One region of the Duganella sp. GW821-FHT07F09 genome, then DNA from elsewhere that is predicted to be linked to it. Evidence: predicted binding sites of a transcription regulator. Region 1 holds the regulator's gene; each other region holds the start of a gene.
What was found. Region 1 encodes FNR, which switches genes on or off when oxygen is low (the NO sensors DNR and NnrR bind a similar motif). Its sites were predicted from a motif close to TTGATNNNNATCAA; they were not measured.
Positions count from the first base shown of each region.

Region 1 (5,609 bases):
GGCTCGATCTACTACCTGCTGCCGCGCCTGGCCGGCCAGCAAAAGATGTGGAGCACCAAGCTGATCGACCTGCACTTCTGGGTCGCCACCATCGGCATCGTGCTGTACATCGCCGCCATGTGGATCGCCGGCGTCATGCAGGGCCTGATGTGGCGCGCGGTCAACCCCGACGGCACCCTGACCTACACCTTCGTCGAGAGCGTCAAGGCCACCTACCCTTACTACGTGGTGCGCTTCGGCGGCGGCCTGTTGTACCTGAGCGGCATGTGCCTGATGGGCTACAACACCTGGATGACCCTGCGCAACCGCGAGACCGCCGTCGCGCGCATTCCCGCGCTGGCCGCCGGCCACGCCTGATATCGGAGCACAAGATGAAATTTTCACACGAGTGGATCGAGAAAAACCCCTGGCTGCTGATCGCGCTGGTGACCCTGGTGGTCAGCGTCGGCGGCGCCGTCGAGATCGTCCCGCTGTTCTTCCAGAAATCGACCACCGAGCCGGTGGCGGGGTTGAAACCCTATTCGCCGCTGCGCCTGGCCGGACGCGACGTCTATGTGCGCGAAGGCTGCTACAACTGCCATTCGCAGATGGTGCGGCCGTTCCGCGCCGAGACCGAGCGCTACGGCCACTACTCGGTTGCCGGCGAATTCGTCTACGACCGGCCGTTCCAGTGGGGTTCCAAGCGCACCGGTCCCGACCTGGCGCGGGTGGGCGGGCGCTACAGCGACGAATGGCACCGCACCCATCTCGCCAGCCCGCGCGACGTGGTGCCGGAATCGAACATGCCGAACTATCCATGGCTGGCGAAAACCGCGCTGGTGCCGGCCGAGATCGTGCCGAAGATGCGCGCGCTGCAGCGCCTGGGCGACCCGTACACCGACGCCGAGATCGCCGCCGCGCCGGAAGAGCTGAAAGACAAGACCGAAGAAGACGCCCTGATCGCCTATCTGCAAGGCCTGGGCACATTAATCAAGACGAGGAACTAGCATGGCTATCGAAAACCTGTTCGACCGCGCCAGCAGCGTGATGACGGTGGTTTCCTTCATCACCTTCGTCGGCATCCTGTGGTGGGCCTTCATCGCCAACAAGGAAGCCGACTTCGCCAAGGCGGCGCAGTTGCCCTTCGACGACGAGGAGCATGGCCATGGCTGATTTCACCAATGGTTTCTGGGACATCTACATCGCCGTGCTGACCCTGCTCGGCATCGCCGGCTGCGGCATTCTTTTATTCTCACAGGCCAAAGTGAAGCTGGCCAAGGGCAAAGACGGCAAGGTCGGCACCACCGGGCACACCTGGGACGAGGATCTGACCGAATTGAACACGCCGATGCCGCGCTGGTGGATGTGGCTGTTCTACATCACCATCGTCTTCGCGCTGGCCTACCTGTTCCTGTATCCGGGCCTGGGCACCTACGCGGGCAAGCTGGACTGGAAATCGTCGGGCCAGTACCAGACCGAGCTCAAGCAGGCGGAGTCCGAGTACGGTCCATTGTTCGCGCAATACCAGAAGCAGGACCTGAAAAAGGTCGCCGCCGATCCGAAGGCCCACGCCATCGGCCAGCGGCTGTTCCTGACGTACTGCGCGCAGTGCCACGGTTCGGACGCGCGCGGCAACAAGGGCTTTCCCAACCTGACCGACAACGACTGGCTGTTCGGCGGCGCGCCGGAAACCATCAAGGAATCGATCCTGCGCGGACGCATGGGCGTGATGCCGCCGATGGGCGCGGCGCTCGGCTCGGACAAGGATGTGGAAAACGTCGCCCACTACGTGCTCAGCCTGTCCGGCTCGACCGCCGACCCGATCAAGGCGGTGTTCGGCAAGGGCAAGTTCGGCGCCTGCATGGCCTGCCACAGCGCCGGCGGCACCGGCAACCAGGCACTTGGCGCGCCCAACCTGAGCGACAAGGTCTGGCTGTTCGGCGGCAGCGCCGAGACCATCATGGAAACCATCCGCAAGGGCCGCAACGCCACCATGCCCGCGTTCGAGGACTTCCTCGGCGACGCCAAGGTGCACGTGCTGGCGGCGTACGTGTGGAGTTTGTCGAACGACGTCAACGCGCCGGAATCGTCGCCGGTTCCGCCGGCGCCGGCCGTCGCCGCCACGCCTGCGGCGGAATAAGCGGTCAACGCCATGAGCTCGCCTGAATCACAAGTCGTCCATATGTACGCCGCGCGGGAGGAGATCTATCCGCGCGAAGCCTCGGGCCGCTATGCCCGGCTGCGCTGGCTGTTCGTCTGGCTGACGCAGCTGGCCTTCTACGGCGCGCCGTGGCTGCAATGGAACGACCGCCAGGCCCTGCTGTTCGACCTGGGCGCGCGCAAGTTCTACATCTTCGGCCTGGTGTTATGGCCGCAGGATTTCATCTACCTGGCCGCGCTGCTGATCATCTGCGCCTATTTGCTGTTCCTGGCGACGGCGGTGGCGGGGCGGGTCTGGTGCGGCTTCGCCTGTCCGCAAACGGTGTACACCGAAATCTTCCTGTGGATAGAACGCCGGATCGAAGGCAAGCGCAGCGCGCGCATGGCGCTCGACCGGCAGCCGCCGTCGGCGGCCAAGTTCGCGAAAAAGAGCGCCAAGCACCTGGCCTGGGGCGCGGTCGCGCTGTGGACCGGCTTCACCTTCGTCGGCTACTTCACGCCGATCAAGCACTTGGCCGAAGAGGTGCTGACGTTGAGCTTCGGCCCGTGGGAATGGTTCTGGGTGGTGTTCTACAGCTTCGCCACCTACGGCAACGCCGGCTGGATGCGCGAACAGGTGTGCAAATACATGTGCCCGTACGCCCGCTTCCAGAGCTCGATGTTCGACCGCGACACCCTGATCATCACCTACGCCGGCGAGCGGGGCGAGCCGCGCATGCCGCTGTCGAAGAAGGAAGCGGGCAAGGGCGGCGACTGCATCGACTGTTCGATGTGCGTGCAGGTGTGCCCGACCGGCATCGACATCCGCAACGGCCTGCAATACGAATGCATCGGCTGCGCCGCCTGCGTCGACGCCTGCAACGGCGTGATGGACAAGGTCGGCCTGCCGCGCGGCCTGATCCGCTACAGCACCGAGCGTGCCATGACGATGCATTACACGCCGACGCAGATCCACCGGCGCACGTTGCGTCCCCGGGTGCAAATCTACGCCGCCATCCTGGCGCTGATCGTGGCCGCCGTCGGCACCGCGCTCTACCTGCGGGTGCCGCTCAAGCTGGACGTCATCCGCGACCGTGGCGCCATGGGCCGCGAGGTCGAGGACGGCATGATCGAAAACGTCTACCGGCTGCAGATCATGAACACGTCCGAGCGGGCGCAGACCTACCGCATCCGCGTCAGCGGCATCGCCACCTTGGCGCAGGTGACGCCGGAGCTGGTGCGGGTCGACGCCACAGAAACCAAGGCGCATCCGATCCGGCTGCGCACGGCGCACGGCGCCGCCCATCCGGGTTCGAACAAGATCGCCGTCGAACTGACGTCGGTCGACGACCCGTCGCTGCATGTGAAGGAAGACGCGGTATTCATTGTGCCGCGCTAAGGAGAACAGCATGACCGTATCGATATCGCATGCCACCGTGACGCCGTGGTGGAAGCAGCGCTGGCCGTGGCTGCTGATGGCCGGCCCGGCGATCGTCATCGTTGCCGGCGTCTACACCGGCTACCTCGCCTTCACGCGGCAGGACGCGCTGGTGGTGGGCGACTACTACAAGCGGGGCAAGGCCATCAACCAGGACTTGCGGCGCGACCGCGTGGCCAGCACCTTGGGGTTGTCGATGTCGATCGGCTACGACCCCACGCAAGGCATGCTGGCCGGCCAGCTGCGCCGCGACAGCGACGACCACGCCAAGACGGAGCGCTTGTTCGTACGCCTGTCGCACGCGACCTTGCCGGCCAAGGACATCCAGCTGGTGGTGCGGCCGGACGAATTCGGCGGCTTCCATATCAATCTGCCGATGCTCGAGCGCAGCCGCTGGGTGGTGCTGGTGGAAGGCGAAAAGCGCGACTGGCGCCTGGCCGGCGCCTGGAGCTGGCCGGCGCAGCGCAGCGTCACCCTGCGCGCCGAATAAGCCCGTGGTTGGATGGTGATTTTGACCGGGGAACCCACCGCAATCGTGGATCCACGTAGGGCGGATTAGCGTAGCGTAATCCGCCAGGAGCCCCCGGGGACGCATGCATGGCGGATTACGGCTTCGCCTAATCCGCCCTACGTGTCTATGTGGTCATTCCGCCGCTAATGGCAGGTCTGCGTGCCGGCCGTGATGGCCTTGAGCATGGGCGGATCGAGCAGTTCGATTTCGCGGTTGCTCACGCGTAGCAGGCCTTCCTTCTTGAACTTCGACAGCAGGCGGCTGATGCTTTCGATCGTCAGGCCCAGGTAGTTGCCGATCTCTTCGCGCGACATGCGCAGCTGGAAGGTGTTGGGCGAGTAACCGCGCGCCTCGTAACGCGACGACAGGTTCACCAGGAAGGCGGCGAAACGCTGCGTCGCCTGCATATTGCCCAGCAGGAGCATGACGCTTTGCTCGCGCGTGATCTCCTGGCTCATCATTCGGTGGAAGTGCCGCAGCAAGGTCGGCATGTCGGCCAGCAGCTGTTGCAGGCTGCCGAACGGAATCTCGCACACCTCGCTGTCCTCCAGCGCCACGGCGGTGCAATGGTGCAGGTCGGTGCTGATGGCGTCCATGCCCAGCAACTCGCCCGCCATCTGGAAACCGGTGATTTGCTCGGCGCCCTCGCGGTTGACCTGGTAGGTCTTGAAGTGGCCGAGCCGGATCGCGTACAAATTCACGAACGGATCGCCGATGCGGAACAACGTGGCGCCGCGCGCGACCTTGCGCCGGCGGCCGATGATCCGGTCGAGCCGCTCCATGTCTTCATTGCCCAGTCCCATCGGTAAACACAACTGGTGCATGCTGCAATTGGCGCAGCTGGCCTTGAGGATGTCGATGGTGGCGCCGGGCAGCACCAGTGCGGGGAGGTCTCTGATCATGCCGCCAGTGTAGACCATTAGTCGCTGCTTTCGGCCGATGCCGCACTGTACCGATCAGGTATTCGCGCCACTCCGAGCCTTGCTTCATGCAAGCGTGCTTGCACCGGCGGCCCACCCGGTCCGCAAATATTTTCGACATCCGGTTAAATTTAACTTGCACGCTATTAGATTGTTCGCTATAGTTCACCTCAAGCAAGTAGCACACTACTTAATAGTAAACAACCAACCTCGAAAGGAATCACCATGAAACGCTCGATCATCGCCTCCGCCCTGCTGGCCGCCACCGTCCTGACCGCCCAAGCCGCCACGCCGGCCGCCGACACCACCGTGGTGCTGGTGCACGGCGCCTTCGCCGACGGTTCCAGCTGGGAAAAAGTCATCCCGTTGCTGCAGGCCCAAGGCTTGAAAGTGGTGGCCGTGCAAAACCCGCTGACCTCGCTGGCCGACGACGTCGCCGCCGCCCAGCGCGTGATCGACGCGCAAACCGGTAAAGTGGTGCTGGTCGGCCACTCGTGGGGCGGCACCGTGATCACCGAGGCCGGCACCAGCGACAAGGTCAAGGCGCTGGTCTACGTGGCCGCGTTCGCACCGTCGGAAGGCCAGGCCACCGCCGAGCTGGGCAAGGACTACGCCGTGCCGC
Region 1 is NZ_JBWKQJ010000002.1:523,102-528,710, reverse strand. It holds gene ccoN (cytochrome-c oxidase, cbb3-type subunit I) at 1-357, shown strand, start outside; gene ccoO (cytochrome-c oxidase, cbb3-type subunit II) at 372-986, shown strand; gene AC07P1_RS07445 (cbb3-type cytochrome oxidase subunit 3) at 988-1,152, shown strand; gene ccoP (cytochrome-c oxidase, cbb3-type subunit III) at 1,145-2,119, shown strand; gene ccoG (cytochrome c oxidase accessory protein CcoG) at 2,132-3,517, shown strand; gene AC07P1_RS07430 (FixH family protein) at 3,528-4,046, shown strand; gene fnr (fumarate/nitrate reduction transcriptional regulator Fnr) at 4,211-4,969, opposite strand; gene AC07P1_RS07420 (alpha/beta fold hydrolase) at 5,213-5,609, shown strand, end outside.

Region 2 (5,609 bases), on a different contig from region 1:
GGCGCACGTGCTTCGGCTCTACCTTGCCCAGCTCGTTCTCAAGCTGGTAGGCGATGACGTTGCCGCCGCCGGTGGTGATCTGGTGGCGCGCGATGATGGCGTTAATTTGCGTCATCCATTCGTCGACGGCGGTCAGGTAGACCGGATCGTCGGTGCGCGCCTCGGCGCGGTTGCGGAACATCCAGCCGGGATAGCCGCCGCCGGTCAGCTCCGCGTTCACGTACGGGCCGGTGCGGGCGATCACGTACATGCCTTCCTCTTCGGCGATCTCGAGCGCGCGTTCGACGTTGCGCACATGCGAAAAATCGTAGACGCCGGGCGCCGTGGAGTGGTAGCCCCAGTCGAAGTAAAAGGCCACGCCGTTGAAGCCGAGCGCCTTCATCTTCTGTATGACGTCGCGCCATAGCGAGGGATTAGGCAGGCGGAACGGGTGGATCTCGCCGGACCACACGACCACGCGCTTGCCGTCGATCAGCATCGAGTGTTCGTCCCAGCTGACCTTTTTCGGTTGGCCTTTCGGCTTGATGGCCAGCGCCAGCGCCTTGCGGTCCTCGACCAGCACCGAGGCCTGGCCGATGATGCCGGACACGCCGCCTAATTGTTTGGCCGCGCTCCAGGTGTGCAAGCCGTCCTGGCTGTCGGAATACCAGCGGCGGCCGGTAGCGGCGTCGCCGAAGTAGAGCCGCCAGTGCCCGCTCGGCAGCTTGATCAACGAATGTGCGCCCGACGTAACGCCCCAGTTGGCCCAATCGCCTCGCTTCTCGACGGTCCAGGGGCCTTGCAGCGACTTGGCGCCGGCCATCTCGATCAGGCCGGTGGTGCCATTGCGGGCGAGGGCGGTATAGCCGCCGTCCGTGACGGCGACGATCGTGTCGACATAGTTGTCCGGCAAACCTTGCAAGGCCTGCGGCGCCGACCATGCGCTGAAGTCCGCGTTCGGCGTCAACACATAGCTGCCGCCGGTTGAGCGCGAGACGATGGCCTTCAAGGCCCCATCCTTGTCGTGCAGCCATTCCGGCGCGACGGCCTGGGCGTTGCCCGGCAGTGCCAACGGCACATTCCGCACAAAGTGCCAGTTCTTCAGGTCTTGGGAGCGGGTAAGGCCGAGTTCGGCGTTGTTGGCGCCCGTTGCATACAGCACGTAATAATAGCCGTCGCCGTGACGCACAATCGCCGGGTCGCGCATCAGCTTGCTCGGCGGCCGGTACGCATCGGAAGCGAGCGACGTGAAGGTGATACCGTCCGTGGACGAGAACAGGCTGAGCCAATTGTCCGACGAGCTATTGAAACTGGCCATCAAGAACGCCGACGCGTCGGCCGCACCGGCGCGTGCCTGGCTGGTCTGGCGGTCCGCGTCCGACGCCTGGGGAATGCCCAGTTCCTGGGCGGCGCAGCCCAGCGCCAGGGTAGCGCCGCCAATGCAGGCGATGGTCTTGTGAGCGATGCGGGTGAAGTTCAGCATGGACCTATTTCAGTGAGGTAAGAACCACACATCATAAGTCCTTATGCCGGCGAAGCAACGCGCCCATCAATCAACAAGTTGAGCGATTCATACGGCGCCGCAGCGCTTTTTCCGCCTCGACGACGATTAGCATCGCCACGCCGACGCCCACGATGGCCACACCGTCCAGCCAGTCCACCGGACGCGTGTCGAAAATCGTCTGCATGAACGGCAGGTAGGTAAAGGCGCACTGCGCCAGCACGGTGAGCGCCACGCCGCCGATCACGGCCGGCGTGCCGAGCACGCCCCGCCAGGTCAGCGAGGTGCCGTGCACATAGCGCACGCTGAACAGATAAAACACTTCGAGCACGACCAGCGTATTGACGACGACGGTGCGCGCCATCGCCGTGCCCAGGCCGCGGCTCTCCACCCAGAAGTACATGCCGAAGGCGGCGGCGACAAACAGGGCCGACACGAACAGCATGCGCCAGAGCAGGTCGAGCGTCAGTATGGCCTGGCGCGCGGCGCGTGGCGGGCGGCGCATCGTGTCCGGCTCGGTCGGCTCGAAGGCCAGCGACAGCCCCAGCGCCACCGCCGTGACCATGTTAATCCAGAGGATTTGTATCGGCGTGATGGGCAACGCCAGCCCGAGCGCGATGGCGGCGATGATGGTCAGCGCCTCGCCGCTATGGGTGGGCAGGGTCCAGGCGATCACTTTCATCAGGTTGTCGTAGACGGTGCGGCCCTCGCGCACGGCGGCGACGATGGAGGCGAAGTTGTCGTCCAGCAGCACCATGCCGGCCGCTTCCTTGGCCGCCTCGGTGCCTTTGTCGCCCATGGCCACGCCGATATCGGCCCGCTTGAGCGCCGGCGCGTCGTTGACGCCGTCGCCGGTCATCGCCACCACGGCGCCGCCGGCCTGCAAGGCTTGGACCAGCCGTAGCTTGTGGAGCGGCGTGGTGCGGGCGAAGACATCGGTTTCGCGCGCCACGACACCCAATTGCTCGTCGTCGAGGACGTCCAGCGCGGCCCCGCTCAGGGTCTTGGGCTGATCCGCGATGCCAAGCTGGCGGGCGATTTCCGTGGCGGTCACGGCGTGGTCGCCGGTGATCATGACGATACGGATGCCGGCGGCGCGGCAGCTCGCCACGGCGGCGGTCGCCTCTTCGCGCGGCGGATCGATCAGTCCGGCCAGTCCGATGAATGTCAGCTGGTCGACGTCGTCGAAGCTCAGGCCTTGCTGCTCCGGCCGGCCCGGCTTGACGGCGAAGGCCAGAACGCGCTGGCCGCGCGCGGCCAGGCCGTCCACCCGCGCCTGCCAATGCGCGGCCCGCAACGCGCGCTCGCCATCGGCGCAGCGCTCGCGCGCGCACAGGGCCAGGATGTGCTCCGGCGCGCCCTTGACGAAGATCGCGCTCCCGTCCTCGTGGCCGTGGTGCAAAGTGGCCATGAAGCGGTGCGCGGCGTCGAACGGGATCTCGTCGGTGCGCGGAAATTGTTTGCGCGCCAGCGCCGGGTCGAAGCCGGCCTTCATCGCCAGCGCCACCAGCGCGCCCTCCATCGGGTCGCCGTCGACCCGCCATCCTTGCCCGCCCGGTTGCAAGGCGGCGTCGTTGCAGAGCAGGGCCGCGCGCGCCAACTCCATCACATCCGGCCGCGCCGCCGGATCGATCTCCCGGCCGCCGGCGTACCAGTCGCCCGCCGGATCGTACCCGGCGCCGGTGGCCTCGTAGGTGTCGATCCCGGTCTCCACGGCGCGCACCGTCATTTCATTGCGGGTCAGCGTGCCGGTCTTGTCGGTGCAAATGACGGATACGGCGCCCAAAGTCTCCACCGCCGGCAGGCGGCGAATGATGGCGTTGCGCGCCGCCATGCGCTGGACGCCGATCGCCAGCGAAATACTCATAATGGCCGGCAAGCCTTCGGGAATGGCCGCCACCGCCAGCCCGACGACCGCCATCAGCGCGTCGGCGGCGGGGTAGGCGCGCACGTAGCGCGCGAACAAAAAGGTCAGCGCCGACACCGCCAGTATCACCAGCGTCAACTGTCTGGCGAAGCCGGCCATCTGGCGTACCAGCGGCGTTTGCAGCGTGTCGATCTGGCCGACCAGCGCACTGATCCCACCCAGCGCGGTGCGCGCGCCGGTGGCCGTGACGACGCCAACGCCCTGGCCGGCGGCGACCAGGGTGCCCGACAGCGCAATTGATGCGCGCTCGGCCAGCGCGGCGTCGTCCGCGACGGCCGGCGTGTCCTTCTCGACGGCGGCCGACTCGCCGGTCAGGATCGCCTCATCGATCTTGAGGTTGCTGGCGCGGATCAGGCGTAGGTCGGCCGGGACGCGGTCTCCCGCCTCCAGCAACACCACGTCGCCGGGCACCAGTTGGTCGGCGGCTATCGTTTCGCGGCGTCCCGCGCGCCGCACCGACGCGCGCGTCGCGCTCATGCCGCGGATGGCCTCAAGCGCCGCCTCGGCGCGGCCCTCCTGGAAGAAGCCGATGGCGGCGTTGAGCCCGACCACCGCCAGGATCACCGCCGCGTCGACCACGTGGCCCAGCGAGACGGACAGCAACGCGGAAGCGATCAAGACATAGATGAGCAAGTTGTGAAATTGCAGCAGCAAGCGCTTGATGGCGCTTTGCCGGGGCGCTGCCGGCAGGGTGTTTGGTCCGAATGCCGACAGGCGGCGCCCGGCTTCGTCCGGCGGCAGGCCGTCGTGGCCCGAAGCCAGGCGCGCGATTGCGTCGTCGGCGGCCAGGGCGTGCCAATGGGTGTCGCCCAAAGCGGCGGACGGCGATTCGCCATGCACGCCACTATCGGGACGACCCCGCGATATCGACGGCATTGTCATCGTTTGCTCCACAAGGGGTTTCGGCGGGGGGCGACGAATGTTGCTGATCATTCATTCGTCGCAAGCCATCCTATAGTACCTTGCAGCGCTCAAACTTTGAGCTATGTCAATTTTTAGCCGCAAATCCCCGGGCTGGCGCCGGTTGTCCGATCAAAGCGACTTCAGGAACGCCAGCACGGCCTCGCGGTCAGCCTTCGACAGCGCCTCGAAGCGCTGGCGCGAGCGGTCCGCCTCGCCGCCGTGCCACAGGACGGCCTCGGTCAGCGTGCGGGCGCGGCCATCGTGCAGGTAGCCGGCCTTGGCGCCGCCGCCCATGACCTTGTCCGTGTAGCCGATGCCCCACAGCGGGGCGGTGCGCCACATCGCGCCCTTGGCCTGGCCTTCGACGAACTTGTCGGCCAAGCCGGCGCCCATGTCGTGCAGCAGCAAGTCGGTGTAGGGACGGATGGTCTGGTTGCGCAGCTCGGCGAACAGGTGGCCTGGACCGGTCTTGATTTCGGCCGTATGGCAGGCGACGCAGCGCATGCCCTGGAACAGCCTGGCGCCGGCCGCGACCTGCTGCGAGTCGACCCGGTGCTCGTCGAGCGGCGCCACGCCTTTAGGGAAGCCGCTGGCCACGCTGCGCTGGGCCGGCACCGCCACCAGCGCCAGATAGTTGGAGATCGATTGCAGATCGCCCTCGGAGATGCCGGCCTGGGACGCGCCGGCGCGGCAGGCGACCGGGCCGTTGACGCAGTCGCGGCTGCGGTAGACCGGCGAGGTCACCGCCATGTCGAGCAGCAGCGCGTCGGCCGACTGCTGGCGCAAGGTCGCCTTGGCCGCCTTCCAGCCGAAGCGGCCCACCCGCACCGCGCCGCTTTCCGGATCGTAGACGTAGTTGGCCACTCCCTTGACGCCGTCGGCGTCGGGCGCCGTACGCGCCAGCGCAAGGATGCTCGCCTCCGGTATCGCCTCGAGCAAGCCGGCGCCTATCATCGGCTGGGCCGCGCGCAGCGAGAAGATGTCCGGCGTCGCGCCCTCGAACGCCAGGGTCGGCTTGCGCAGTTCGACCGTGGTGCCGTCGGCCAGCTTGACCAAACGCGTCTCGAAGCCGGCCACCCGCACGCCGTTGCCCCAGTTCTGCGGCTTGCCGGTGGACGAGATCGCGTTCATCCGCACCGCCGTGCCATATTGCGGATGCGGCAGCTGTTGGCCGCTGGCGTTGGCGGTAGCGACCCGGATCGACATGCTGTCGAGCCGCTGGTTGATCGCCGCCGGCGCCGGGCTGCGGCCGTTGTTGACGTGGCAGGCGACGCAGGCGGACTGGTTGAACCGCGCCCC
Region 2 is NZ_JBWKQJ010000003.1:647,083-652,691, forward strand. It holds gene AC07P1_RS11300 (beta-galactosidase) at 1-1,462, opposite strand, end outside; gene AC07P1_RS11305 (cation-transporting P-type ATPase) at 1,533-4,289, opposite strand; gene AC07P1_RS11310 (di-heme oxidoredictase family protein) at 4,440-5,609, opposite strand, start outside.
Region 2: the regulator FNR is predicted to act here: its motif matches at 4,386-4,399, upstream of AC07P1_RS11305 (cation-transporting P-type ATPase).

Region 3 (5,609 bases), on a different contig from region 1:
CATGTGCAGGTCGCGGCACATTTGCTCCTCGAGCTCGCTGCTGCAGCGCGGGTGCGTCAGGCCGGCCCAGAAAGCGCCGGCGACGTCGCCGTTGGCCACGGCGGTGCGCCACAGCTCGCCGACCTGCTCGGTCGTCTTGGCGGCTCGGAAGCGCAGCAGCACGGCCGCGTAGCGCCGTTCCAGTTCCTTTTGCAGCGCCTCGGACAGGCGGTTGCGGTTGGCGCATTCGGTGACCGCGCCGACGTGCACCTCGTAATCATCGGCGACGACCTTGCCGCTGGTAACTTTATCGACCAGCTTGCGCAGCACGCCCAGCGGGAAGCCGACGCCGACCAGCGGGCAATGGCAGGCGTGGCCCAGCTCCCACAGACGGCGGCGGCGCGAGGTCTGCGCCTCCGGCTCGCCGGCGAGGATGCCCGCGACGTTGCTGATGACCGGCTTGACGACTTGGCGCATGCCGGCCTGGTCGGCGCCAGGGTGGGCTTGGACCGGCGCCGGATTGGCGGGGTTGGCAGTACCGAGCCGTGGCATGGCGGCGGCGACGATGGCCGCCAGCGGATCGTGTTTTTCGCACATCTGGTCGTCTCCTCAGGCGGTGGCCGGCGTGCTGCGGGCGCGCGCCATGATGCGGCTGAGGAAGTTGGTCTTCTCCTGCTCGTGCATATTGCGTTCGACCACCGTGGCCCACTGTTCGGACAGCTGCTGGCAGGTGGCGCTGAGCACCGGCGCCAGATCCGGCAGGCTGGCCAGCGCCTTCAGGTGGCGTTCGATCACCGAGGCCAGTTTGACGCAGCCGCCGGCCGCGTCGCCGCCGGCCGTGTAGTGCGACATCAGATGCAGCACGGCGGACAGCATCAGTTCGGGATTGTGTCCACCCGATCCCTGTGGCGGGGCGAGAAAAATCGGATTGCTACGGTCTATGGCCATCAAACGCTCCTGGGTCGAATTGGGAGTGTGGCTGGCGTGTGGCTGGCGACTCGGGGAGTGGGCGCGGCGGCGCCCGGGCAAGCGGAATTTAGGGAATCAGGCGGTCAGGATCAGCTTGTTGAGCTGGGTGACGCGCAGGCGGTAGACGCGGCCCGCGTGTTCGATCTCGAGTTCGCGGCCGCCCTCCATCAGGCCGGCGCTGCTGATGCGCTTGACGGGCGAGACCGCCGCAGACACCAGGGCGGGGGAGGGGCGGGCTGGTTGCGACACGGGCAGGGTCAGGGTGGTGGTCATCGTCGTTTCTCCTTTAAATAAGAATGATTCGTATTTGCATTCATTATTGTGGAAGGTGGGACGGAATGCAAGCCTTATTTGAAATGAAAGTGGTGGGGTGTTTGCGGCGGCGCGCGCGGCACGGAAAAAAAAGCCCGGCGGGGAGGCCGGGCCCAAGGCTGGGTGATTGCCCGGTGGGCCTACAGCGCGGCGAGCAGCTGGCCGGGCGTGACCTCGCCCGCCTTGCTCTTGGCCGCGGCCAGTTGTTTGGCGCGGGTGCGCGACGGCGGCAGGCGCCGCAAGGTCTTGAGCGCCTCCGGATCCTTGATGCCGATGGTGCGCTGGTCGACGCTGATGAGGCCGATTTCATTGAAGGCCGACAGGGTGCGGCTGACCGTCTCCAGGGTCAGGCCCAGGTAACTGCCGATCTCGTGGCGGGTCATGCGCAGGTTGAACAGCTTGCTCGAATAGCCCATCTGCGCGAAGCGGTCCGCCAGCGACACCAGGAAGCGCGCCACGCGCGCCTCGGCGCTGAGCGCGCCGAGCATGCCGATCATGGCCTGCTCGCGCACCAGCTCGCGGCTCATGACGCCGTACATCATGTTTTCCAGCTCCAGGTGCACGCGGCCGAGGGCGGTGAGCTTCTTGAACGGCAGCAGGATCAGGTCGCAGTCCGACAGCGCCACCGCCTCCGACGAGTAGTGGCGGGTGTGGATGCCGTCGACCCCGAGCATGTCGCCCTTCATCGGGAAGCTGAGCACCTGTTCGTTGCCGAACTCGTCGATCAGCACGGTCTTGAGGAAGCCCGAGTTGACGATGTACAAGGTGTCGAACGGCTGGCCGATCGTGTGGATGCGCTGGCCGGTCTTGAACTGCACGTGCTGGAACAGCAGTTCCTCGGTCGAGACCGAGACGGCTGCGGGAATGTGCAGCAGGTCGCAGACCTCCTTCAGGTTCGACCAGAGCCGCCCCTGACGCTGGCGGCCTGCTTCCATCGACGAGGATTGCATCGTCGTGGTGGTGACTGGGCGAATTTCAGACGTTTGCGTTGACAGCATGTTGATCTCCTGATCAGGTAACTCTGTTCGTTAGGCCGGGGCGGTTGATTGCTTGACATTTTGTACAGCAACTGTGCCGTACGGCATCTCGCTGCTTTGCATGTAGCCTTGCAGCATCAATCGTGTGGTTTCAGTATGCCAACAGAGGGAGGAGATAGATATCAGCAATGGCTGAATATGGGAGTAGGCGTCAGCGCACGGATGTAGGAGGACTCCTACTGATCCGTTCGCCTGTCAGGTTTTGAATGGGGACAACAAACGATGCGCCACGGCATATTGAACCATTTCCGAGAGCGAGTTCATGCCCATTTTCTGCATGATGCGGGTTTTATGGGTGCTCACGGTTTTGACGCTAAGGTGAAGGCTGTTGGCGATCTCGGTGATGGATTTTCCGGCGACCAATAAAGAAAACACCTCGAATTCCCGGTCCGACAGCTGTTTATGCAACAGCGATTCGTTGGGCATCATGATGTTGAGCGCCAATTGCTCGGCCACCTCGGTGCTGATGTAGGGGCGGCCGGAGGCGACCTTGCGGATCGCGCCCACCAGCTGGGTGCCGGCGCTCTCCTTGGTCAGATAGCCCTGGGCGCCGGCGCGGATGGCGCGCACGGCGTACTGTTCCTCCTCGTGCATGGTGAGGATCAGGATGGCCAGCTTGGGCGCCTCGGCCTTGATCTGGCGGATCAGGTCGACGCCGCTGCGCCCGGGCATCGACAGGTCCAGCAGCAGCAGGTCGAAGCCGCCCTGGCGCACGTGGCCGAGCACTTCGAAGCCGTCGATCGCCTCGCCCACGATGTCGATGTCGGGGGCGCCGTCGAGGATGCGCTTGAGCCCCTCACGCATGATGGTGTGGTCGTCCGCGATGACTATTCGAATCATAAAGAAGCTATCTCAAGTGACCTAAAGTAAATACTGTTATGTTTGAATTAACCTTGCGATCTTACTACAGAAGCGCATCGGCCGCATGTTATTTGTGGTCCGGCTCTTTGATCAGGCGGTGCACCAGCACCGGGATGCGCGAGTGCGACAAGACCTTGTTGGTCACGCTGCCCAGCAGCAGCTGGCCCCAGCCGCTGCGCCCGTGCGAACCCATGAAGATCAGGTCGCAGGCGTTGTTTTCCGCCACGTCGACGATTTTGAGCGCCGCGCTCTCGGAAAACGTCGTCAGCGCCTCGCACGGGACGTTGCGGCGCGCGCAGGAGGCCACCACGTCCTTCGTATGCTCCTTGCCGGCGCGCAGCATGGCGGCACGATATTCGTCCTCGCTCGGATAGCTGGGCGGGATGATTTCCACGTAGATCGGGTACTGGTACTCGGGCGCGACGAACAGGGCCAGCACTTCGGCGCCGAGCTGTTCGGCCAGCGCCACGCCGGCGCAGGCGGTCTTGCTCGACACGGCCGAGCCGTCGGTGGTGATCAGGATTTTGCGGTACATGGCGAGCCTCCTTGTTCGACGCTACCTAGTTCTCATTGTAGTCGCGATTTACAGTATTGTTAGTAAGGAAAGACTTGATGTTGATCAAATAAAATCGCAAATAAAAGCGGTTTGTTGTGACCGCCGCCGGCCGCTTTAACAGTTGTTCACAGTTGCTGGGCGGCTTTTTTGCACACAAGCACTACACATGCACTGCGTTTGTGTCTTTTATGCTCCCTTTGGCAATGTATCCGATGATAGTATCTCCAAATACAACGAAACATGGCCTTGGGACGGAGAACAGGGCAACCGACCGACGCCGGGATTGAATAATTCCATGTTGCCCTGCTACACTCGCATAAGTGCTTTTTATTGCCGAGCGTCATCAATACGCAGGGTTGAGGGCAGCAATTTTACAAATTATGGAGAAGCAGGGATTATGACCAACGCCGCTGATGATTTCGACGCATTATTTGAAGAAGTGTCCGCTCAGAGCAAGACCGCAGCGCCCGCTCCAGCGCCTGCCCCCGCACCAGCCGCCGCAGAAGACGACCTCGAAAGCCTGTTCGACGAGGTGTCGTCGTCCGCCGCCGCCGCTGCCCCGGCCCCGGCGCCCGCCGCGGCCGCGCCGGCTCCCGCGGCCGCGCCCGCCGAAGGTGGCGAGGCCGAGGAGGGCGGCGACAAGCCGATGTTCGAGCGCCTCGGCGGCATCGTGCGCCTGCTGCACGATTCGCTGCGCGAACTGGGCTACGACAAGGCGCTGACCGAGGCCTCGTCGCAGATCAACGACGCCCAGGACCGCCTCGAATACGTCGCCACCTTGACCGAGCAGGCCGCCAACAAGGTGCTCAACACGCTCGACGAGGGCATGCCCGAGCAGGACACCTTGTCGAAGAAATCGAAGGAAATGGAAAACCGCTGGGCCGACCTGTTCGCGGGCAAGCTCAGCCTGGACCAGTTCAAGCAGCTCGCCGGCGATTCGCAAGCCTTCGCGGTGGCCGTGTCGGCCGCCACCGAGGCCGAAAAAGCCCGTTTGCTGGAAATCATGATGGCCCAGGACTTCCAGGACATCACCGGTCAACTGATCAAGAAGGTCGTGAACATCACCAAGACGGTGGAGCACGAACTGGCAGAACTGCTGCGCGACAACGCGCCGCCGGCGGTACGCGAGAAAATCGCGCAAAAAGAAGTGTCCCTGATGTCCGGCCCTTCGGCTCCGGCCGTAGCGCTGAACCAGGACAATGTCGACGACCTGCTTGCTGATCTGGGATTCTAATGGACGATATGCTGAAGGATTTCGTCGTCGAGGCGATGGATCTGGCGGTCAACGTTGAAGAGCACTTGCTGCGGCTTGAACGCGACCCCGATAACAAAGAGACACTGAACGCGGTGTTCCGTTCCTTCCATACCATCAAGGGCGGCGCCGGTTTCATGGGCCTGCCGGCGATGGTCGCGGCCTGCCACTTGACCGAAAACCTGTTCGACGCGTTGCGCACCGGCGCCGCGCCGGTCACGCCGATCGCGATCGAGGCGGCGCTGCAGGCGTCCGGCTTCGTGGCCGACCAGCTCGCCGAACTGAACAACGGGGCCGAGCCGCACAGCCTGGCGCCGATGCCGCACGACCTGGAAGTGATCCTGACCGACGCCATCGAGGGCAAGACCGGCGCCTCCGCGCCGGCCCCGGCCGCCGCGCCGGCGCCCGCCCCCGTGGCCGCGCCCGCCGCCGCCCCGGTGGCCGCCGCCGTGTCGATCACGTCCGAGGACGGCCTCGACTGGGAAGGCATGTATGAAACCGTGATGCCGGCCGGCAGCTACACCCGTCCGGCCGTCTCGGCCGCACCGGTCGCCGCCGCCCCGGCGCCCGCCGCAGTCGCGGCGGCAGCGCCGGCCACGGCCGCCGCAGCGCCCGCCGCCGGCACCGCCGTGGCCGCCCCGGC
Region 3 is NZ_JBWKQJ010000001.1:656,259-661,867, reverse strand. It holds gene AC07P1_RS03050 (DUF2325 domain-containing protein) at 1-576, opposite strand, end outside; gene AC07P1_RS03045 (hypothetical protein) at 589-927, opposite strand; gene hemP (hemin uptake protein HemP) at 1,024-1,221, opposite strand; gene AC07P1_RS03035 (Crp/Fnr family transcriptional regulator) at 1,401-2,195, opposite strand; gene AC07P1_RS03030 (response regulator) at 2,493-3,137, opposite strand; gene AC07P1_RS03025 (universal stress protein) at 3,226-3,693, opposite strand; gene AC07P1_RS03020 (protein phosphatase CheZ) at 4,112-4,948, shown strand; gene AC07P1_RS03015 (chemotaxis protein CheA) at 4,948-5,609, shown strand, end outside.
Region 3: the regulator FNR is predicted to act here: its motif matches at 3,768-3,781, upstream of AC07P1_RS03025 (universal stress protein).

Region 4 (5,609 bases), on a different contig from region 1:
GCACCGACAACTACGGCGGCACGGTCGCCAACCCGCTGGCCGGCTCGGGCGCGTTCGCGCCGCGCATTCCGCGCTACCGCCGTTCGATGACGCAGTACGAGCGCTCCGGCGTGACCGGCTCGCTGCAATGGCGCCCGAGCAGCAGCACCGAGCTCAACCTCGATCTGCTCGGCGGCAAGTTCAACAACAAGCGCTACGACAACTACATCTCGGCCATCTCGTTCGGCCGCAGCCTCGGGCAATCGAACGGCAAGCCGCAGACGTCGATCCTGGAAACCCACTTCAACGACGCCGGCAGCTGGGACTACGGCAAGTTCAACGCGGTCGACATCCGCAGCGAAGGATTGCTCGACGTCTACTCGACCCTGTTCCGCCAGCACGTGTTGTCGGGCCGCCACGATGTCACCGACCGCCTCAAGATCGACTTCCTGACCGGCCAGTCGCGCTCGGACCTGGACGAGCCGCAGCGCACGACGGTGCAGTTCGACTCTCCCAACGCCAACGGCTACTCCTTCGACTTCCGCAACAACCGCAACGTGCCGACGATGAACTTCGGCATCGATGTCACCAATCCGAACAGCTTCAGCTTCGCGCCGCAGGAGGCGGACGGCACCTTCCACGGCCAGTTCGTCGGCCGCTACCTGCACACCCGCAACACGCTCAAGACCAACCAGGTCAACGCCAGCTACGAGCTCAACGACAACCTGACCTTGCGCACCGGCTTCTCCAAGCGCGACAACACCTGGACCAACGTCGAGATCGGCTCCGGCGGCAACGGCCTGACCCTGCCGGCGGGCGTGGGCATGGGCGACATCACGCGCCAGATCGGCGGCTTCGGCAAGGGCCTGGGCGCCGGTGGCGTGCCGAACTCGTGGGCCGCCGTCGACCTCGACAAATTCCTCAAGGTCTACAACATCGAATGCCATTGCACCGAGGTGCCGGGTTCGAGCTACAACTATTTGAACCAGGCCAACCGCGGCGTCGACGAGTCGATCAAGGCGCTGTTCCTGGCGGCCGACTTCAAGTACGACCTGTTCTCGATTCCGCTGCGCGGCAATGTCGGCGTGCGCCACGCCCGCACCGACGTCGACAGCTTCGCCATGCTCAACGCCAACGGCGTGCTGGAGCCGGCGCGCTTTAAAAACAGCTACCGCGACACCCTGCCGGCGCTCAACGTCTCGGCCACCCTGCCGCACGACGTGATGCTGCGCTTCTCGGCCGGCAAAACGCTGGCGCGTCCGGAGTACACCGACCTGGCGCCGTCGACCACGCTCAGCACGCAGGTGCAGACGGTCACGATCGGCAATCCGCGCCTGGCGCCGATCCGCGCCAAGACCTACGACGTGCAGGCCGAGTGGTACTACGCCAAGAACGCGATGGTGTCGGTGGGCGCCTTCCACAAGGACATCGGCACCTTCATCCAGGGCGTGTCGGAGCGCGCGGTGTTCTCGTCGCTGGGCTTGCCGGAGTCGATCCTGCTGGGCGGCGGTTGCAGCATCACCGGCGGCACCCCGGCCTGCGCCACGCTGCCCAACACCACGGTGGTGGTCAACCGCCAGGTCAACACACCGGGCGGCCCGCTGACCGGATATGAGTTCAACCTGCAGGCGCCGTTCAGCTTCCTGCCCGGGATCTGGGCCAATTTCGGCCTGCTGGCCAACTACACGCACGTCGATTCGAAGATCACCTACATCACCCGGGTGGACAATCCGAACACGGCCGCCAACGAGCAGCTGACGCGGCGCGCCAACTTCACCGGCCTGTCGCCGAAGGCGCACAACCTGACGTTGTTCTATGAGGACAAGAAGTTCAGCGCGCGGGTGTCGGCGGCGCACCGCTCGTCGTATCTGCTCAGCGTGCTGGGCGACGTGCAGGGGCACGACTTCACCATTGTCGATGGCTCGACCAATATCGACTTCAGCATGTCGTACAACATCACGCCGCAGTTGCGCGTCAGTCTGGAGGGGCAGAACCTGAACGACACGCCGCTGCGCTATGGGCGCGACAGCCAGCGCAATGACACCTTGTTGTATGTGCATTCGGGACGCACGTTCGTGGTGGGGTTGAACTACAAGTATTAAGGAAAAAGAAGCAACTCCTTCGACAAGAAGTATTACAGCAACCAGCTCGACGTGTTCCAGAACCTGCTGTATGGCGCGCCGCGCAACGTCTCGGGGACGCTGCGCTACGTGTTCTAGGCGCGGCGAGGGGGCCATGCGCGCCGGCCGGCGGCCAGTTCGTGCGGTTCCAGAGTATTTTGATCTGCATCATGGTTTTTGCAAATAGTAAGGGGGAGACTGGCTTGTATCGGCGTCGACGCGTCGTTTCAATCCCCCACTAAGGAGCAGCACCATGCAAAAAACCATGAAGGCGGCGGTCGTCCGCGAGTTCGGCCAGCCGCTGGTCATCGAGGAGGTCGCCGTGCCGCAGGTCGGCCCCGGCCAGATACTGGTCAAGGTGGCCGCCACCGGCGTCTGCCACACCGACTTGCACGCGGCCCAGGGCGACTGGCCGGTCAAGCCGAAGCCGCCGTTCATCCCCGGCCACGAAGGGGTTGGGCATGTGGTCGCCGTCGGCGCCGGCGTGCGCCATGTCAGGGAGGGCGACCGGGTCGGCGTGCCGTGGCTGTACACGGCCTGCGGCCACTGCCCGCATTGCCTCGGCGGCTGGGAGACCCTGTGCGGCGAACAGCAAAACACCGGCTACTCGGTCAACGGCAGCTTCGCCGAATACGTGCTGGCCGATCCGAACTTCGTCGGCCACCTGCCGGCCAACGTCGGTTTCGTCGACATCTCGCCGGTGCTGTGCGCCGGCGTCACCGTCTATAAGGGATTGAAGGTCACCGACACCAAACCGGGTGATTGGGTCACGATCTCCGGCATCGGCGGACTGGGCCACATGGCGGTGCAGTACGCCAAGGCCATGGGGCTCAACGTGGTGGCGGTCGACATCGACGACGGCAAGCTCAAACTGGCCGAACAGCTGGGCGCGACGGTGACGGTCAATGCCCTGCGGACAGATCCGGCCGCCTTCATCCAGAAAGAACTGGGTGGCACGCAAGGGGTGCTGGTCACCGCCGTCTCGCCCAAGGCGTTCCAGCAGGCGCTGGGCATGGTGCGGCGCGGCGGCACCGTCTCGCTCAACGGACTGCCGCCGGGCGACTTCCCGCTGTCGATCTTCGACACCGTCCTCAACGGCATCACCGTGCGCGGCTCGATCGTCGGCACCCGGCTCGACTTGCAGGAAGCACTCGACTTCGCCGCGCGCGGCCAGGTCCGGGCCACCGTCAGCACGGACACGCTGGAGAACATCAACGACGTGTTCACCCGTATGCGGCGGGGCGACATCGAGGGCCGCGTCGTGCTCGACTTCGAGCGCTAGCCGCATTCTCCTCCGGGCAACAAATCTTTGCCGAGGCCGGCAATTTGTGGGAGCATAGGTTTCCACTATTGCGTCGCGGTGAGATCGGGGGCTGCTTGAAGCTGTCACGGCTGTTGAAATTTTGCACAGGTTTGTTGCTGAGCATGCCGGCGCTCGCCGCCGAGCCGCCCGTAATGCGCTTCGCCACCGAGGAATGGCCGCCGTTTTTTAGTCGCGCGCTGCCGGGCAACGGGCTGACCGGCACGCTGATCGGGGCGGTGGTCACGCGCATGGGTTACGCCGCGCGGATCGATTACTTCCCGTGGAAGCGCGCGGTGGAAATCGGCCTGCACGACGGCGCCTACGCCGGCGTGGTGGCGATGGTGCGCAATCCGGAGCGCGAGAAGACGTGCTATTTCTCCAGCGCCGTCGGTAGCCGGCACACGGTGCTGGCCTATCTGAAGGACAAGCCGGTGACGGCCGGCGCGCTAAAGGATCTGGAAACGGTGCGCATCGGCACCGTGGGCGGCTACTCGTACGGCGAGCAATTCGACGGTCTCGTGCGATCGGGCGCGCTAGCGGTCGAACCGGCCATCAGCGATGAAATCAACGTCCGCAAGTTGCTGGCGCGCCGCTTCGCCGCCATCGTCATCGAAAAACGTATGCTGCGCTACCTGCTGGCCGCCGACCGCTACACGCAAGCCGAGCGCGACCGCGTCGAAACAGTCGACCACCTGTTCGCCACGCGCAGCGTGCACGTGTGTTTCCAGCACACGGCCCAGGGATTGGAGCAACAGCGGGCGTTCGACCTGGCCGCCCAGGACGTGGATTTGTCCAGGATAGAGCGCGACTACTGGCGCGACCTGCTGCAGATTCCGGGCGCGCCACCCGCCAAACCGTAAGGCGGTGGTGCTGCGCGCGTCAGGCGGTTGCCACCGCCGGCGCCTTTTTGTCTTGCGCAACGACGGCCTTCGGCGCCGGCTTGGCCTTCTTCTCCACCTGCGCCAACACCACCTTGTGGATGAAATGCAACTTCTCCTGCACCGGCGTCGGCAGCTTGAACGGATACGAGTCCGGCGTGCCGACGCTGCGGTTCAGACTGTTGAGCACATAGGTCAGCGCGAACCAGTCCGAGATGATTTCGTCGAAGGAATCGATCTTCAACGGCGGCGCGGTGATCACCATCTCCGGCTCCTCCTTCTTGCGCGGCTTGAGCGACAGGCCACACGCGTGCGCCGTCTCCAGCGTATCGATCATGTGCAGGTAGTGCGCCCACGTCTCGGCCCAGTCTTCCCACGGGTGCGAGCTGGCGTAGGTGCTGATGAAGTGCTGTTCCCAGTCGGCCGGCGCGCCGTTCTCGTAATGTTTCTTCAGGCTCTCGCTGTAATCCTGGCGCTCGTCGCCGAACAGCTCGCGGTAGCCGTCGATCCACTCGCTGTCGGCGATCAGGCGATCAAAGTAGTAGTGTCCGCTCTCATGGCGGAAATGGCCCAGCAGGGTGCGGTAGTGTTCGTGCATCTGCTCGCGGGTGCGCTCGCGCTGCGCCGGATCGGCCTCGGCGATGTTGAGCGTGATCAGGCCGTTGTCGTGGCCGGTCATCACCTTCTCGTCGTCGCCCGGGCCGTCCTCCAGGAACTGGAAGGCCAGGCCGCTTTCCTCATCCTCCTCTTTGGAGACCGGGGTCAGGTGCAACGAATACAGCGAATACAGCAGGCGCCGTTTGGCCGATTCCAAACGCTGCCAAAACAGATGGTTCTTATCGGTGCTCAGGGTCGGAATGACCACGGTCAGCTGGCAAGAGGCGCACAATTCGTTCGGATCTTCGGCGTCGAGCATCCAATTGCAGACCTGATGGTTGACGTAGTTGCTGCATTGCTTGTAAAGGCGGCCGGCATCCTTCTTGTTCAGGCTGCGCCACGTGCCTTCCTCGGCAGCCTCGAAGCTGCTGACGACGCGTTGGTCCGGCTGGTAGCCGAGCATGCTGTCGCAGTTAAAACACAAGGTGTTCTCAAAGAACACTTGTTGCGCACATTTGTCGCAGTGAAAGGTTTTCATTTTGTCTGGAAGATGAGTGGGTGCGATCGCCGGAAGAGACGCTTGCAGCCATCATAGCCACACATGTCGCGTAGTTCAGTTAGCCACCGCGCATAGGATCGGAACCGCGCGGATTCACAACACCCGCGGGGGTCAGGTCCGACATTCGGACAAACCGGAAAAACGAAGAACCTTTTCGGCGGACTAAAGTTCCC
Region 4 is NZ_JBWKQJ010000011.1:50,425-56,033, reverse strand. It holds gene AC07P1_RS25935 (TonB-dependent receptor) at 1-2,081, shown strand, start outside; gene adhP (alcohol dehydrogenase AdhP) at 2,353-3,381, shown strand; gene AC07P1_RS25925 (substrate-binding periplasmic protein) at 3,495-4,262, shown strand; gene AC07P1_RS25920 (zinc-binding metallopeptidase family protein) at 4,282-5,415, opposite strand.
Region 4: the regulator FNR is predicted to act here: its motif matches at 2,258-2,271, upstream of adhP (alcohol dehydrogenase AdhP).